3 regions of the Peribacillus sp. NPDC058075 genome follow, and region 3 is predicted to be linked to each of the others. Evidence: riboswitches for the same ligand, from Rfam matches in the RefSeq annotation. Region 3 holds a riboswitch; each other region holds the start of a gene.
The links. Region 3 has a riboswitch for preQ1 ahead of ACFVS1_RS22300 (QueT transporter family protein). Riboswitches for the same ligand answer to the same signal wherever they lie in the genome.
Positions count from the first base shown of each region.

Region 1: it holds a riboswitch for preQ1, as region 3 does, so the genes downstream of both, queC (7-cyano-7-deazaguanine synthase QueC) here and ACFVS1_RS22300 (QueT transporter family protein) in region 3, are expected to answer to the same signal.
Region 2: it holds a riboswitch for preQ1, as region 3 does, so the genes downstream of both, ACFVS1_RS02350 (VUT family protein) here and ACFVS1_RS22300 (QueT transporter family protein) in region 3, are expected to answer to the same signal.

Region 1 is NZ_JBHVSL010000001.1:447,821-452,849, reverse strand. Features, by position in the region: gene queE (7-carboxy-7-deazaguanine synthase QueE) at 1-311, opposite strand, end outside; gene queD (6-carboxytetrahydropterin synthase QueD) at 304-774, opposite strand; gene queC (7-cyano-7-deazaguanine synthase QueC) at 774-1,439, opposite strand; PreQ1 riboswitch class I at 1,495-1,537, opposite strand; gene ACFVS1_RS02300 (HAMP domain-containing protein) at 1,724-2,572, shown strand; gene ACFVS1_RS02295 (hypothetical protein) at 2,635-2,877, shown strand; gene ACFVS1_RS02290 (methyl-accepting chemotaxis protein) at 2,899-3,375, shown strand; gene ACFVS1_RS02285 (hypothetical protein) at 3,813-4,028, shown strand; gene pgsB (poly-gamma-glutamate synthase PgsB) at 4,818-5,029, shown strand, end outside.
Region 2 is NZ_JBHVSL010000001.1:455,045-460,073, reverse strand. Features, by position in the region: gene ACFVS1_RS02375 (DUF421 domain-containing protein) at 1-172, shown strand, start outside; gene ACFVS1_RS02370 (alpha/beta hydrolase) at 288-1,034, opposite strand; gene ACFVS1_RS02365 (PadR family transcriptional regulator) at 1,345-1,665, shown strand; gene ACFVS1_RS02360 (hypothetical protein) at 1,751-1,939, shown strand; gene ACFVS1_RS02355 (hypothetical protein) at 1,988-2,137, opposite strand; gene ACFVS1_RS02350 (VUT family protein) at 2,159-2,701, opposite strand; PreQ1 riboswitch class I at 2,752-2,794, opposite strand; gene ACFVS1_RS02345 (SRPBCC family protein) at 3,056-3,541, shown strand; gene ACFVS1_RS02340 (SRPBCC domain-containing protein) at 3,567-4,007, shown strand; gene ACFVS1_RS02335 (HD domain-containing protein) at 4,147-5,029, opposite strand, start outside.
Region 3 is NZ_JBHVSL010000003.1:317,053-322,081, reverse strand. Features, by position in the region: gene ACFVS1_RS22320 (hypothetical protein) at 1-346, shown strand, start outside; gene ACFVS1_RS22315 (hypothetical protein) at 417-650, shown strand; gene ACFVS1_RS22310 (ATP-binding protein) at 665-2,296, opposite strand; gene ACFVS1_RS22305 (TVP38/TMEM64 family protein) at 2,411-3,067, opposite strand; gene ACFVS1_RS22300 (QueT transporter family protein) at 3,191-3,676, opposite strand; PreQ1 riboswitch class I at 3,683-3,727, opposite strand; gene ACFVS1_RS22295 (YbaK/EbsC family protein) at 3,898-4,419, shown strand; gene ACFVS1_RS22290 (hypothetical protein) at 4,557-5,029, shown strand, end outside.

The DNA of each region.
Region 1 (5,029 bases), on a different contig from region 3:
ATTTTCATTTTATTTTCATGTAAGATCGCTATCAAGCCGTTTAGGTTTTTCAGCAGAGCCGGGTTTCCTCCCGATATCGTCACGAAGGAAAAACCGGAACCCCCTATACGCTTCAGCTCATCCCATATTTCTCTAGCCGTCATCTGGACGGTATCTTCCTTACCGGTGCCATCCCAAGTAAATGCGGAATCACACCAGGCACATGAATAATCACAGCCTGCCGTCCGAACGAACATGGTTTTTTGGCCAATGACCATTCCCTCTCCTTGGATGGTCGGCCCGAAGATTTCCATAACCGGGAGTTTACTCACTTTCCATCCACTCCCGTCTGGCTTCGGCATAGCTTGTCGGCGTTTCGTACAGTCGGACAAACTCGACTCTAGCACCCTCATATTCTTTTAATGAAAGGGATTCGGCCATTTTTTCATAAATCCAGACAACCATATTTTCAGCTGTTGTATTCATGAGCGGCAGGGTTTCATTCAAATAGCGGTGATCCAGGTGGATTTCAATTTCATTTTTCCATATATCCTTGATGTCCCCAAAATCTATCATCAACCCGCGTGAATCTGTATACCCGCTTAATCCGAAAATGACCTTATACGTGTGGCCATGCAGGTTCTTGCATTTCCCTTCATAATCATGCAGATGGTGTGCCGCATCAAAGGTGAATTCCTTACTCACGAGAACCCTCTTGTTTGTATACTTCAATTGGCTGCGCTGAATATCTTCATCTATTTTTTGGAGTTTATCCACTATAGTAAAACCGTACATCATGAAAGCACCTTCCGTCTGCTTACATAATCATCCAGTCCTTTTTTCCGCAGTTTACATGCCGGACATTCTCCACAGCCGTCGGAGATGATTCCGTTATAGCAAGTCAGGGTCTTTTCGCGGACAAAGTCGAACGCGCCTAGCTGATCCGCTAGCTCCCATGTTTCCTCTTTATTAAGCCACATTAGCGGCGTATCAATCACGAATGACTGGTCCATCGACAAGTTCAAAGTCACATTCAATGATTTAATGAATACATCGCGGCAGTCCGGATATCCGCTGAAATCCGTTTCACAGACACCGGTGACAATGTGTTTAGCTCCAATCTGACTCGCCAGCACTCCGGCAAACGAAAGGAACAGCAAATTCCTCCCTGGTACGAACGTCGACGGCAATTCCCCTTCTTCTCCGTCCGCCACCGCAATATCACTTCTCGTCAGCGCATTTGGTGCCAGTTGGTTCAGCAGCGACATGTCAAGGATATGATGGTTTATGCCCAATTCCTTTGCAATGTTTTGAGCACATTCGATTTCCAAGCTATGCCGCTGATTATAATCAAACGTCACCGCTTCCACTTCCTCAAATCTCTCCATCGCCCAGAATAAGCACGTCGTACTGTCCTGACCTCCGCTAAACACAACCACTGCCTTTTCTTTCTTCTTCATTTCTATAAAACTCCTTTTTACGGAAAAAAACAGCACCCTAAGAATAGAGCACTGTTTCTCCTTAGTTTTTTTGAGAGGGTAGCTAGAACCTCTTCCGCCTTAATGCGGAACATTATATTTTTCCAAGTCAATATTAACTTGAAAACGATAATAAATCAAGATGTTTATATTAAGAGAACATTAGATCTGATGGAAAATTTGGTTAACTTTTCTTTGCTTAAATATCCTTTTTATTTATCCGAGAAAACAGTGTGAATAAAATATCAATAAAGGGGTCCAATAATTTGAAAAGCATTAAAGCAAAGGTATTGGTGGCATTTTCACTCATCATATCTTTATGTGTTATCTTAGGAGCATTCAACATCTATACCAGCAACAAGTCACTGGTATATTCCCAGGATATCATCGAAAAGGAACTTCCGCTTCTTATCCAAGACGAAAAGCTGCTATACAATCTAGCACAAAGAACCGCAGACGCCCGAGCCTATATTCTTTATGGAGACGAGAGCTATAAAGAAGGGTTCTTACAATATACTGAAGAAAGCCAGGTCATCCAGGAGGATCTCCTTGCCTTAAGTGATTCTGATAAAGCGAAGGAATTGATCGAGAAAAGCGTGGATTGGAGGACGATGATTGTAGACCGGGTGTTTCCACAATATGAAAATGGAAATGAAGAACGCACTAAAGAGATACTCAAAAATGAAGTGGCGCCAATAAGCAATGAAGTAATGGAGGGTTTCAAGGAACTTGCTTCGGAACGGGAGGAATTGATTGTCGCTTCAGGTGAAACCGTCATCGCCAGCGGGAAATCGGTTAAGACGACAAGTATCATCATATCCATTGCGGCAGTCCTTATCGGCCTAGTCCTTGCGGTTGTTACTGCCAACCTCATTACCACCCCCCTCCTTAAAATCAGGGATAGGATGAAAATGGTGGCTGCTGGAGAGCTGAATCATGAGCCCCTGGAGCAAAAGTCAAATGATGAAATGGGCGAACTAACGGTATCCGCCAATCAAATGCAGAAACACCTTCGTGATACGATCGAAAAAATGCTCATTGTTTCGCACTCTGTTTCCAACCAAAGCGAAGATCTGACTCAATCAGCAAATGAAGGGCAACAGGGCAGCAAATAGATAGCGAGTACGATGTATGAACTTTCGAAAGGTTCGGAGTCACAAGCCAACCGGCATCTGAAATGGTTCGCATCATGGATGATTTCACCGGCAGGATTAAGCTTGCCCACCTAGAAGGGGTGGATGTAGCTAAAAGTTCAACCGAAATCCTTTCCCTGACCAAGGAGGGCACCACTTTAATGCGCAGTTCGGTCCAACAGATGCAAAGTATTGATGGCATTGTCAAAAATGCCGTAGAGCAAGTGAAAGGGCTCGATTCTCAATCACAGCAATTTCGCAGCTTGGTCATCAAGGGTATACGTTGAATGCAGCCATAGAACCTGCTCGTGCTGGTGGAACATGGCAAGGGCTTTGCCGTCGTCGCCGATGAAGTGCGGAAACTCGCTGAAGAGGTCACACACTCCGTTGGGGATATCACCAATATTGTCTCCGCCATTCAAACAGGTTCAAAAATGGTCGTCCACTCCCTGGAAGATGGTTATACACAAGTGGATGAAGGCACGAAACAAATCACGCTCACAGGCCGAACCTTTGAAACAATCAATCATTCTGTCGGGAATATGGAAATGAAAATTCAGCATATAACAAACGAATTGAACTATATCTCCACAAATGGCCAAAAAATCAATCAGGCTATTGAAGATATCGCAGCCGTTTCTGAAGAGTCCGCGGCAGGAATCGAACAAGTCTCCGCCTCCGCTCAGCAATCCAGCTCTTCGATGGATGAAATCACGAATCATGCCAGTGAACTTGCATCTTCGGCAGAACAGCTCACTGAACAGGTTAAGAAGTTCCAATTATGACACTAGCAATTTCCCGAATAGGGGGAAATTGCTTTTCCTTCAATTATAAGGTTGTTTCATTTTCGCATATTCGGGGAATAAATAACTATACACAATAATAAATCATAAAAAACAAATCTATCAGCAGAAGCCGGAAGTGAATATTTTCCTTTGTTTTCAGAATATTTAGTGTATAATTGATTAAAGGAATATTTTAACTAAAATACTCACCACTTCCAATATCTGCTACTGCAAATCCCGACATTTCCTTTCAACACCATGCACGGGAACATATACCCAGGAAGGTTCCATTGCATGCTTTCTCGAATCAAACCGTTCACAACTTAATTCACACAAAAACACGATTCTCACTCCATTTTTTTATAAAAAGGTTAAATTCCACTAATGATATGTTACTATTAAACTAAGACCTTTTAACCCCATAAGGAGGAATTCATATGAAACGTTTTTTCAAATTCATAACAGATTATAACGAAAGAAAAGCACTGGAACGGGAAACCGAAGAATTCTTTCGCAAAGAATACGAAAATTATATGAAGATGAATCCTGACAATCAAAGAAAAAGAAGGAGATTAGCTCCTAGACTTTATGTGATTGATGGCGGTAAAAAGGGCTCCAACCTTGAAATTTCTGACAGAAAGAAATCCAGTTAACTTGATTCCTTCCATAATCAGCTACCCAGGCTGCAGCTCAAGAGCCACAAACGTTAAATCTCCAGGATGAATCGAGATTCGTGACCATTCCATTCATTTACAATATATAAGCCGAAAGCTCAGAAATGCTTCTGAGCTTTTTTTATTTTTCATTCTTCTATAAACACTATATCTATAGAAGAAACTAGGTATTTTTTAAAAAAATGGGTTAACTTTAGTTTATTTCATGTTTTAGGTAAAGGATCAATGATAGACCCAATGGGTATTACCTAAGGAAAAAACCGGAAAATATCAAAAAAAAGAGATGTGTTCTTTTACTCATCTTTATCCATATTCAAAAGAGTTCAACTAATTGAGTCGTTAGATGCAATATTTCACATTGAATGACAAATGCATAAAAATTGTTACGTTTATGTAAAACAATGGGTATAAACAATTAACAAACTGTAATAAACCTCACTTTTCAAAAACAATTATTATTCAAATATAGCCATTACGAATTAGGTTTAAATGCTCATGAATCTATTTTGATTCTGACCAAAATGGGTTTTTATTTAACTTCCCATAATTTAGTGTAAATAAACCGAGGATTCCCTTGATTTCCAGACATATCTTTGTACTCATGAAACAATTTAATCCATTAGATACTATTACACTCCAATATACATTTATTTGAAAAAGATGAGAATAACTATATTGCAATAGAATAATTGACTCTTGCCTATTAAGTTTAAAATCATGTAGTGTGTATTCAGTAAATCAAATATTTCAAAAAAGAGAGGTTAAAAAATGGCACCAATATTTATTTGTGCGATCTTTTTGCTTGGCTATGGCATTTTTGAACAAAAACGCCATCAGAAGCGTCTCGACTCCATCCCGGTACGTGTGAATGTGAATGGGATTCGAGGGAAATCGACTGTAACGCGCCTTATTACAGGTGTGATCCAGGAAGCTAAATACAAAACAGTAGGTAAAACAACCGGAACATCAGCAAGAATGAT
Region 2 (5,029 bases), on a different contig from region 3:
TAAAACGATTATTAAAGAAGGGAAGATCGATTCTAAAGAATTAAATCGGGGCGGCAAAGACGAAGCATGGCTTAAAAACAGAATCAAAAGAACATATAATGCCGATGTGAACGATATTTTATTGGCTACTCTTGATAATAACGATAACTTAAAGGTCTTTTTCTACAAATAGATGCAAAAAACACTTTTCAGCCAAAATAAAATCCCCTCAAGCATTGTGTAAAGCCTACATATGAATGCAGGCAATTTACACGTTTAACTTAAAGGGGAATTTATAAACCCGCTTATTATTCCGACCAGTTCAATGTATTTAAGAACTTATACACATCTTCATACACCTGCTCACGTTCCTTACCCAATGTGATAATATGGCCTGAATTTTCATACCATATCAAGTGTTTATGCTGCGTATCGACTTCATTGAAAATCGCTGTAGCACTCTCCGTATAATCGGGATCATCCAAGCGCCCTTGTAAAACAAGAGTGGGTGATGTGATTAAATCTAAATTTTCACCTGTCTCATTTATAATATTCAGCACATCTTTCAGTTGAGGCATAGGCTCTTCCTCCAGCAGCTTCACTTCAGCAGCAATTTGGTCTGCGCCTTTGCCCTCAAACTTCTTATAAGCCTGTGCATAATTGAGCAAGCGGTTCTTTTGTCGATCGATACTTTTCCCTTGCGTCGGAGCGCACATTGAAACTACCCCTATTACAGGCAATTCAATTCCCACTTTTAATGAGAAAACTCCTCCTAAAGAAATTCCTACAACTGCAATTTCCTCATAGCCTTCTTCTTTAAGGAATTTATAGCCATTAACTACATCTTCCCACCATTCCTTTGGACCAGTCTTAACTAATTCCTCACCAGACACTCCATGCCCTCTATAAAGAGGTCCATGGCAAGTATAGTCGAGATCATTCAAGTATTTCCCTAATTTTTTCATATCTCCTGTACTTCCGGTAAACCCGTGAAGTAAAAGAACAGCTCTCTTTCCACCAATATATGTGAATGGCTCAGGTGCTTTCACTTTCATCTATCTAGGACCTTCTTTCTTTGCTCTTGTTGATAAATAGAATCTAAATGATTTTCGAAAAAAAATCAATTAATACCCCTTGAGTAGGGAATCTTCTATCCTATTCCGTATTTTCATTAAAACAATTAAATCATGTATATAATATCCTTACCACACTCTTCACAACTCATCCGTTCCGAAGCACATTTTACTATGATTAAATTTATTTAGCAATCGTCATTTAACCATTTTTTTTTAGAAAAGTAAAATGCACCTTGTGATACGATGTACAACGTATTACACTTTAAAAATGAAAAGGAGGAGATTTTATTTGGATAAAGAATTAATGAAGGGAAGCATTGACCTCCTTTTGCTTTCACTTCTTTCACAAAAAAAGCTATACGGCTATGAAATCACGAAGATCTTGAAGGAAATGAGCATGGGCAAATATCAAATAAGTGAAGGCACCCTCTACCCCGCCCTTAAACGGTTAGAAAAAAAAGAATTCATAAAAGGCCATTGGAAAGAGTCCGAGTCAGGCCGCAGGAAATATTATCATGTCACCGAAAATGGACAAACCGAACTTGAGCGGAAACGAGAATGCTTTTTCACCCTCGAAAAACTAGTTCGGAAAAGCACAGAGCACTTCTAAACAAAATACAAAGCTTCCTAGCCCCATTTAATAAACGGTGCAGGAAGCTTTTTTTTATGTTTACTCGTGAGTTTGTGCGGCATTCATGATTTCGCACCGTTTACTCGTGAATTTCGTACTTTTACTCGTGAATTTTGCTGTTTTACTCGTGAATTTTGCTGTTTTACTCGTGAGTTTTGCACTTTTACTCGTGAGTTTAGGCAATTTACTCGTGAATTCATGCTGCATTCATGATTTCGCACCGTTTACTAGTGAGTTTGCATTGCACACATGAGTTTGCTCGTTTTCTAGTGAGTTACTCCGTTTACGCAAAAAAAAGGACCTAATTTGGTCCTTTTTTGTCTATTCCTTTATGCTTACGATAATTGGCGCAGGAGAGCTTCATACATTCCCCTTGAACATGCGGGCCGTATTTTTCACGAAACGCCTCGAGACAATAGCATTTATCTTTTTCTTTTTTTGTTCCATCCATGTAGTGCATCCCTCCTGCCATTTAACTGGAGACTACTCGTTTCTCCAGTTCTACATTGATTCGTCCCAAAAGTACGGCACCTATTGACTGAATGATGGTTTTCACGATGATTTGGCCGATGACCGCAGCGGGTACTGCTTCCCATGGTAATATATTGGCACCCAATGGACTTAGACCAATTACGACAAATATTACCGAATCGAAAAACCCTCCAACGATTCCGCTATAAAACACCCTCCAACTCATCGGGAGCTTTAAGCGGGTATAGATTTCCGTGTCCGCTGTTTCTGCGACCACGAACGATAATGCGGAAGCAAATACAATCAATAACGTATCTCCTAATAAAAATGATACACACGCAGATAGAATAAGTGCAGTGACGATACATATATAGGTCTTCGTGCGGCCGAATTTATTCTGGACCAGATCTCGAAAGATGAAGGTTCCCCCGATGAGCAAAGTACCCATCGGAATGATGAACATGCCAAAATGTAATGGCGCAAAAGCTGCTGTAACCACATTCGCCGTGATGATGGATACTAAATACAATAAAATTCTTAACATTTCTTAATTCTCCTTATACAGAAAAAACAGCACCCTAAGAAAGAGCACTGTTCTCCTTAGTTTTTTTGAGAGGGTAGCTAGAACCTCTTCCGCCCGAGCGGATTATCATTTTCCTTATTTATCGTAGCTTGAAAACGATTGGAAATCAAGAAGTTTCCATATGGTCAATTTTAATATGTATCCGCGTATATTCGTTTGATATTAGTAATGCACTTCAAATCTTCTTCAATGCAATGACTTTGCCGATTTCTGTCGTAGAAAACTGCTTGACCGGTCGTATATGAAAAGCGGACAATCATTGGTAGAGATATGCTGCGAACTTGATATGAGGAATAAACGCGAGGAGGAAAAAGAATGATGAAAAAAACTACGTTTGTTTATCCTATTTATATCGCAACCACACCAGAGAAGCTTTGGGAAGCCTTGACGAGTGGTGAAGTCACGAAGAAATACCACTTTGGATTGCATGTACAGTCTGACTGGCAAGAAGGATCAAGCGTAAAATATTTACTCGAAGATGGGCGGATTACTGATCACGGGTATGTACTTAAGTGTGAGCCGCTGCACCTGCTCTCGTTTACATGGAACATGGCAGGAGACGAAACACCTCGCGAGCAGCCTACCCGGGTCACTTTTGAATTACAGAAAATGGATGATTCAGTTGTAAAGTTAACCGTTAGGCACGAGGAGCTTTTGGAGACAGATGTCGTATATGATGACAATACCTTTGAAGGCTTGAATAATGGATGGCCAGCTATTCTGAGTAACCTGAAGAGCTTGCTTGAAACTGGACGGACCCTGCCGCCCATATCAGTAGATTGGGAAAGTGGAAAACAATAAAAACAAATCGAAAGAGAGTGGAAGTATGGATACCCAAATAATTACGAAATTTAAGATAATCAAGCCAGCTAATGAAGTGTTTGAAGCCATAGTGAATCCTGAAAAAATCGGGAATTTCTGGTTCTCATCCAGTTCAGAAAGATGGGAACAAGGCAGGACACTTACATTGAGATACAACGAATACGATGCTGAGGTGGTTATTAATGTAGTGGAAGTCGAGGAAAATAGGAAAATCGTGTTTGCGTGGGGTGGAAATAATCAAGAAACGATTGTTACCATTACACTAAAAACGTTGGATAATACGAGTACAATTATTGAAGTAAACGAATCAGGATTGAGTGAAGACGATCCTGAAATAATAAACAAAATGATCGGACAAAAGGAAGGTTGGGTTTATACATTGACCTGTTTAAAGGGTTATTTGGAAAACGGCGTTACTACTTTGAGAGCCTCATTAGTTTTTTAATGATTAAAGGGTGCTGGTTCAGATGTATAAGGTATCCGTTATTCTAGCTCCTTCCTAGATGTCGATTGTCTAAATCAACTAATTTTATACGGGAGGATACTTAGATGTTTACGAGAAAAAACTCAAGGTTGACACAAAATCAATCGGAAATCACTTTGAGATACATGCCCTTTGAAGCTTTTTTATAGGCTTCCATTCCCATTTTCTTTACTTTTTCTGATAAACTGGATGCTCTTACTAATTGGGTTCCTTGAATGACGGAAGGATCTATCATACGCATTTTATTTTTCAGATGTATATCGTATTCCACTTGATCTTCTTTCACCTTTACGTTACCATGGATTCGTTTTAACAGGCTTTGAACTTCATGGTCTTCAGTGAAGCTTAACAAGGACATGACTTCTTCATCTGTACCGAGTAAGTCATCAAGGCTGATCAGCTTTTTAGCTAAAGCCACTTTCAGGGTCTTTGCCAAGATATCGTAGCCATATATATTAAGTGGGTTCATGAAAAAATCAATAACTTCGCTGTAATACGTTTTCACAAACCATTCCGCCGATTCAATATTATCCAGATACATCCTTCCATTTATTATGATTACATGTTCTAGAAATTCTTTAATGGCTTCGATTGTGATATGTCCATATTGATACATATCCCGGAGAGTATAATCTACGCGATCGGCACATAACTCAGGTGCTGGCTGTTCAAGCAATTCCCATTTTGATTGAAAAATGACTTTACAATGATATCCATATTCCTTCAGCATAAATGGGATTTCGGATTCCGTTATGACTTGATCATATATCTTTTCATGATAATCTTCATCCTTACAATCCAGAACAAAATCAATGACATGTGAAAATGCAGTGTGGGATACGTCATGCAGCAAGCCCGCAATTTGTTCCTCTAATGAACCTCCAAGCGTTTTTATTAAAAGCATTACACCAATTGAATGCTCAAATCGTGTGACATTCCACTTCTCATTAACTAAATAACTTGCCCCGCCTTGATGTATCCCC
Region 3 (5,029 bases):
ATCAGCGGAATCCTCGGGTAATCTAAAACCAAGCAGTGGTGCCAGCCAATTACCGAAAAGACAGCAACTTGAAAGTAGTTCAACACAAAAACTGAAAACGGATTCTATAGAGAAGGTAGCGTCAGCAGATTCTTTAGGTGAGGAAGGAAATAATGCACCAGTGTTGAACAATCTTACTGTACCAACCGGAGTATGGAACAAATCTTTTGAATCTAATGAGCATACCTATCATATCGAGGTCGATAATTATATTTCTTCAGTCGAAATGGATGCAGCGACAAATTCCAGCGGAGCAACGATTGAATATGACGGTGAGAGCAGTAAACACGTGAAGATCAAGGATTAAGCGAAGACGGCCATTTCCGTTACCGCGCCGGACTTACGTCCTTGTTTTTGAAAAGGATATGGAGGTGGAGATGGATGAGGAAGAAACCGTGGATGATGTCAAAACAAAAGAAGCTGAAGTTGAGGCAACACAAATGAGTACGGCTGGCAAGAAAGTTAGCGATACATCCAATGATATAGAAGGCCAGGTTAATGTGAAACAGCCTGTCGAGACTGTGTCATTCTTTGGGAATATAAAGGAGGATTTCTTCACTCTCAGCTTAAATAGGATCGTTCTGAATCCTGCAAAAAAGGACAAGGTTTAGGCTTGTCCTCGGATTCAAGATTTTATGGGCAAAATGATTTGGACCTCGGTTCCGTGGTTTAGTTCGCTGTTAAAGCGGACCTTTCCCCGATGCGCCTCGATGATTCGACAACTGACTGTCAGTCCTAATCCGGTTCCTTTTTCTTTAGAAGAATAGAAAGGTTCTCCAAGATGCTTTATCCGGTTTTTTTCAATTCCGCTTCCATTATCTTTGATGGTGATGGAAAGGTTATTGTCCATGCGTTCGAAATCAATCCAAATGTGATCGGCGGATGCCTCCATTGAATTTTTGAGCATGTTTATGAAAACTTGTTTTAGTTGATTTCCCTCACATAATAGATGCGGTATTTCGTTTTTAACAGATATTGATATTTGGGTGGGGTACGAGTCCGCCTCTGGTTTCAACAAGGTTTTGACATCATTCATCAGGTCGATGATTTGATGTTTGCTGAATGGAAGTTCCTGTGGTTTTGCCAGAACGAGTAACTCGCTTACAATAAGATTGATCCGGTCCAACTCACTTAACATGATTGTGTAGTATTGTTCATAGGGATGGTCGCTCTTTTTAAGCAGCTGGACGAAACCTTTTAAAGAAGTCAGCGGGTTTCGTACCTCGTGGGCCACACTTGCGGCAAGTTCGCCGACTATCGATAATTTTTCGGTTCTTCTTAAGCGTGCTTCGGTTTCCCGGATTTGAGTGACTTCTTTAGCATAAGTAATGATTCCGACTAAATCCTCGCCAACCATCATCGGGACAAACGTACAAGAAAGTAAGATGGGCGTCCCGTACTTCGTCAGAAATTCTATATCTTTCCCTTTTTTGATCCCCTTATGATTTTCCATGACATATTGGCAAGATGTACGGATCAATTCCGCGTCTACTGCGGAAAAGTTCAAATTAATGAATGAGGCTCCATGTATTTCTTCCTGTTGAAAGCCTGTTACCGTTTCAAATCTAGGATTCACGGTCGTGATCATTCCGTTTAAATCAAGCATCAGCATCGGATATGGGTTGTGTTCAAACAATGATTTATAGCGTTGTTCACTTTCGAATAATTGATTCTCCGCGACAACCCTTTCAGAAATATCCCTGCCAATGACGACTAAGCCTTTTCGTGAACCATCCTCATTGAACAAGGGAACCTTGATTGTATCAAAGGTCTTGTGATTGCCATCGGGAAGAGGGATGATTTCCTCACACCGTGTGATTTCCCCTTTTACCCACGTTTCTTCATCGGAAACTTCACAGTAGATCAACGACTCTTTATAAAATTCCGAGTATTCTGCGAGCTCACTGTCTCTTTTTCCCTTATAATCTACATGCTCCAATTGAAATAATTGCAGCCCGAAGGTATTGGATTCAAGCCATCGGCCATCACCATCCTTGAAGTTAACGAAATCCACCATTGAATTGATGAGTGTACGCCGACGTTGTTCCGCTTCTTTTAATCGTTTGAATTCTTCTCTTTTAGCTAAATAAAGATATAAGACCAAGCCTATGGATAAAAGGAAAACAAAGCCTTCCACTCTTTGAAGTTGAATAAAGACCTCTTTGTTTTGGATATTTGTAATTAAAAAGTAGTCGAACACGACTAATGTAAGAATCCCGGATAGGATATATATTGCTAAGATGGAGCTTTTGGACATGGAGATTCTCCCTGATTTTAAGACGTTTCAAAGGTGAAATTACATACACATTTTAACAAACTATCGGAAAAAAATATATGCAGAATCCTAAATAAAAAAACAGGGCCAATGTGGTCACCTGTTTTTTCTGTAGAAGGTAAGTTTCTTTTTCTTTTTTGCACGCTTATAGATAATGAAAAATAGTAAGAAGAGGAGTGCGAGTGCAGCTAGCGTGTATTGGTTCATTTCAACAGATAGCAGTCCATAGGGAATCAGCGATAGGAAGAAAAAGTATATAAGGTTGCCAAGCGCCGTCGCTAATAAAAAATCCTTGTACGTGACAGTGCTGACGCCAGCTGCCAAGTTAATTAAGCTTGTTGGGATAAGCGGGAAAATCCTGCCTGTAAAAACGTACATGAAGCCATGCTCCACAACGGTTTCTTGCCACTTTTCGCCAATCTTCTTTAAGAGAAGCTCCTGAAACCAGTTTCTTGCTGCATAAAAAATGAATCCTGAGGCAACAACACTTGTAAACCAACTCCATAGATAGCCATATATGAATCCGAATATCGTGACATTGATAGTCAGGAGTAAAATTAAGGGGATGATTGTAAAAGAATTTTGTACAAACATCAATACGAATGTCACAATAAATGTAAGCAAAAGGTTTTCCTTCAATATGCTAATAACAGAATCCAGGTCACTTTTCCAAACCAAAGTGAACAGATCTGCATTAGAGTATATAAATATTGCAATTACAAGCAGACCGATTATGGTCAGGACTTTTTTCAAAGGGCCACCACCATTCTTGCTAATAGTTTATCATTTTCGAGTTCATTGGTGAAAAAAAAGAGCTGCCGCATCATGCAGACAGCTCTTTTCCATTATAGTGGCTTAAAGGTTCGAAGATTCCTTTTAAAGCCACTTTTCAAACTGAATTCTTTTGTTCATTCCATAAATGATTGGAGCTCCAATCAGGAGGACAACGAACTCACCGACAGCCGTGGTCATCCAGCTTAGCCAGAATGGCAAGCCAAAGGCAAGGTTCAGTTCAATTGCAATTAAGAACATTGTGAACGTGAAAAAGATAATCGTGGCGATCATCCGTCCTTTAATGCCTTTTATGAAACGAGAAACATAAATGACAAGCAATAAGGCAAGCAGGGATTGCCCCACTCCAAAAATCAAATCATATGGCACCATCGGTGAAAAGAGAAGATTCGATATGAAGACTCCGCCAACGATACCGTAGATATACTTTTTATTGAATACAATCAGATGATTCAGCATTTCCGGTACTCGGAATTGGAACATCTCAAAAGCTATTGGTTTAAACACCAATGAGACCGCCACATACAAGGCAGCCAATAACCCGTTTATCACGAGTGTACGAACATTCATTTTACTCTCTCCCTAGTTTTTTATCGTGGGATGGTTACGAACCACGTGTAGGCGTTTACCCAATGTTTAATAGTATCGCATGTACGCTTGTTTCGTCAATTTGTAAAGAATGGTTTTAATTTATAAGTTTCCAAGCAGGAGAAGTAGCACAATGGGATTTTGATTTATTGCAATGAAGGATGATATTATTTCAATATGTATGTCAAAGGAGTGAGTATAATATGTCGATCGAGAGTGTCAAAAGCCATTTTAAACAATGGAATCGGGAAGGCGACGTAAAGGAGTTCGAAACATCGAGTGCTACGGTGATTGAGGCAGCGGAAACCATCGGTGTTATACCAGCGAGGATTGCTAAGACTCTTTCCTTTAAAGGGGAAGGTGAACACGCGATTTTGGTAGTTGCCGCAGGGGACGCCAAAGTGGATAATAAGAAATTTCGTCAGACATTCGGCTTCAAGGCACGAATGCTTGCGCCTGAAGAAGTGCTTGCACAGACAGGCCATGCAATCGGGGGAGTTTGCCCGTTTGGTCTGGCAAACGATTTAGCTGTTTTTCTAGATGTATCGATGAAGCGCTTCGAGTCATTGTTCCCGGCTTGCGGAAGTGCGAACTCTGCAATAGAACTTACACTCGCTGAATTGTTTGAATATTCAGGTGCGAAGGATTGGGTGGATGTTTGTAAGGGCTGGGAAGAAAGGGGGAATGAGGAAACGGCAGTAGGCAATGCAGTTGATGGCATTTGATTAATGGGTGCCAAAAAATTAGATCCACATGATTGGGATTGAGTCCACTGCAGTGGACTTTATTTGTGGGGGCCGCATGCATTTCTATGATTAAAGCGGAAAAAGGGCAGAAAGTGTTCCTGAGCGGAGGTTGAAAGATGTTAAATGGAAGCGAAAGAAAAAGCAATAGTAGCTATCTTAGTCTTAAAACACTTTATGAAGAAAATATAACGGTTAAGAGCATTGCCCAGGAGCTTGAGTTTTGCCATAAAAATGATCTGGCACTGGATATTCAGAAAGCATTGGAAAAAAAGAATTTTGATATATTGGCAGTCCAAGATCAAGGGGAAATCATCGGTTATATCGAAAGACAAGAACTAGGTGAAGGAACTATTTCTGAATATTTGAAAAACTTTTCACCAAGGGAAATGGTTTCGGATTCAACCCCTTTGATCCAGCTTCTCCATATTTTTAAGAATAAAACAAGGGTGTTCGTATTGGAGAATAATTCAATTAAAATGTTGATTACCCATGCCGACCTTCAAAAGCCTCCGATCAGGATGCTGATATTCGGATATATTACCTTATTGGAAATGAGGATGAGTGATATCATCCTGGATAGATTCGGCGA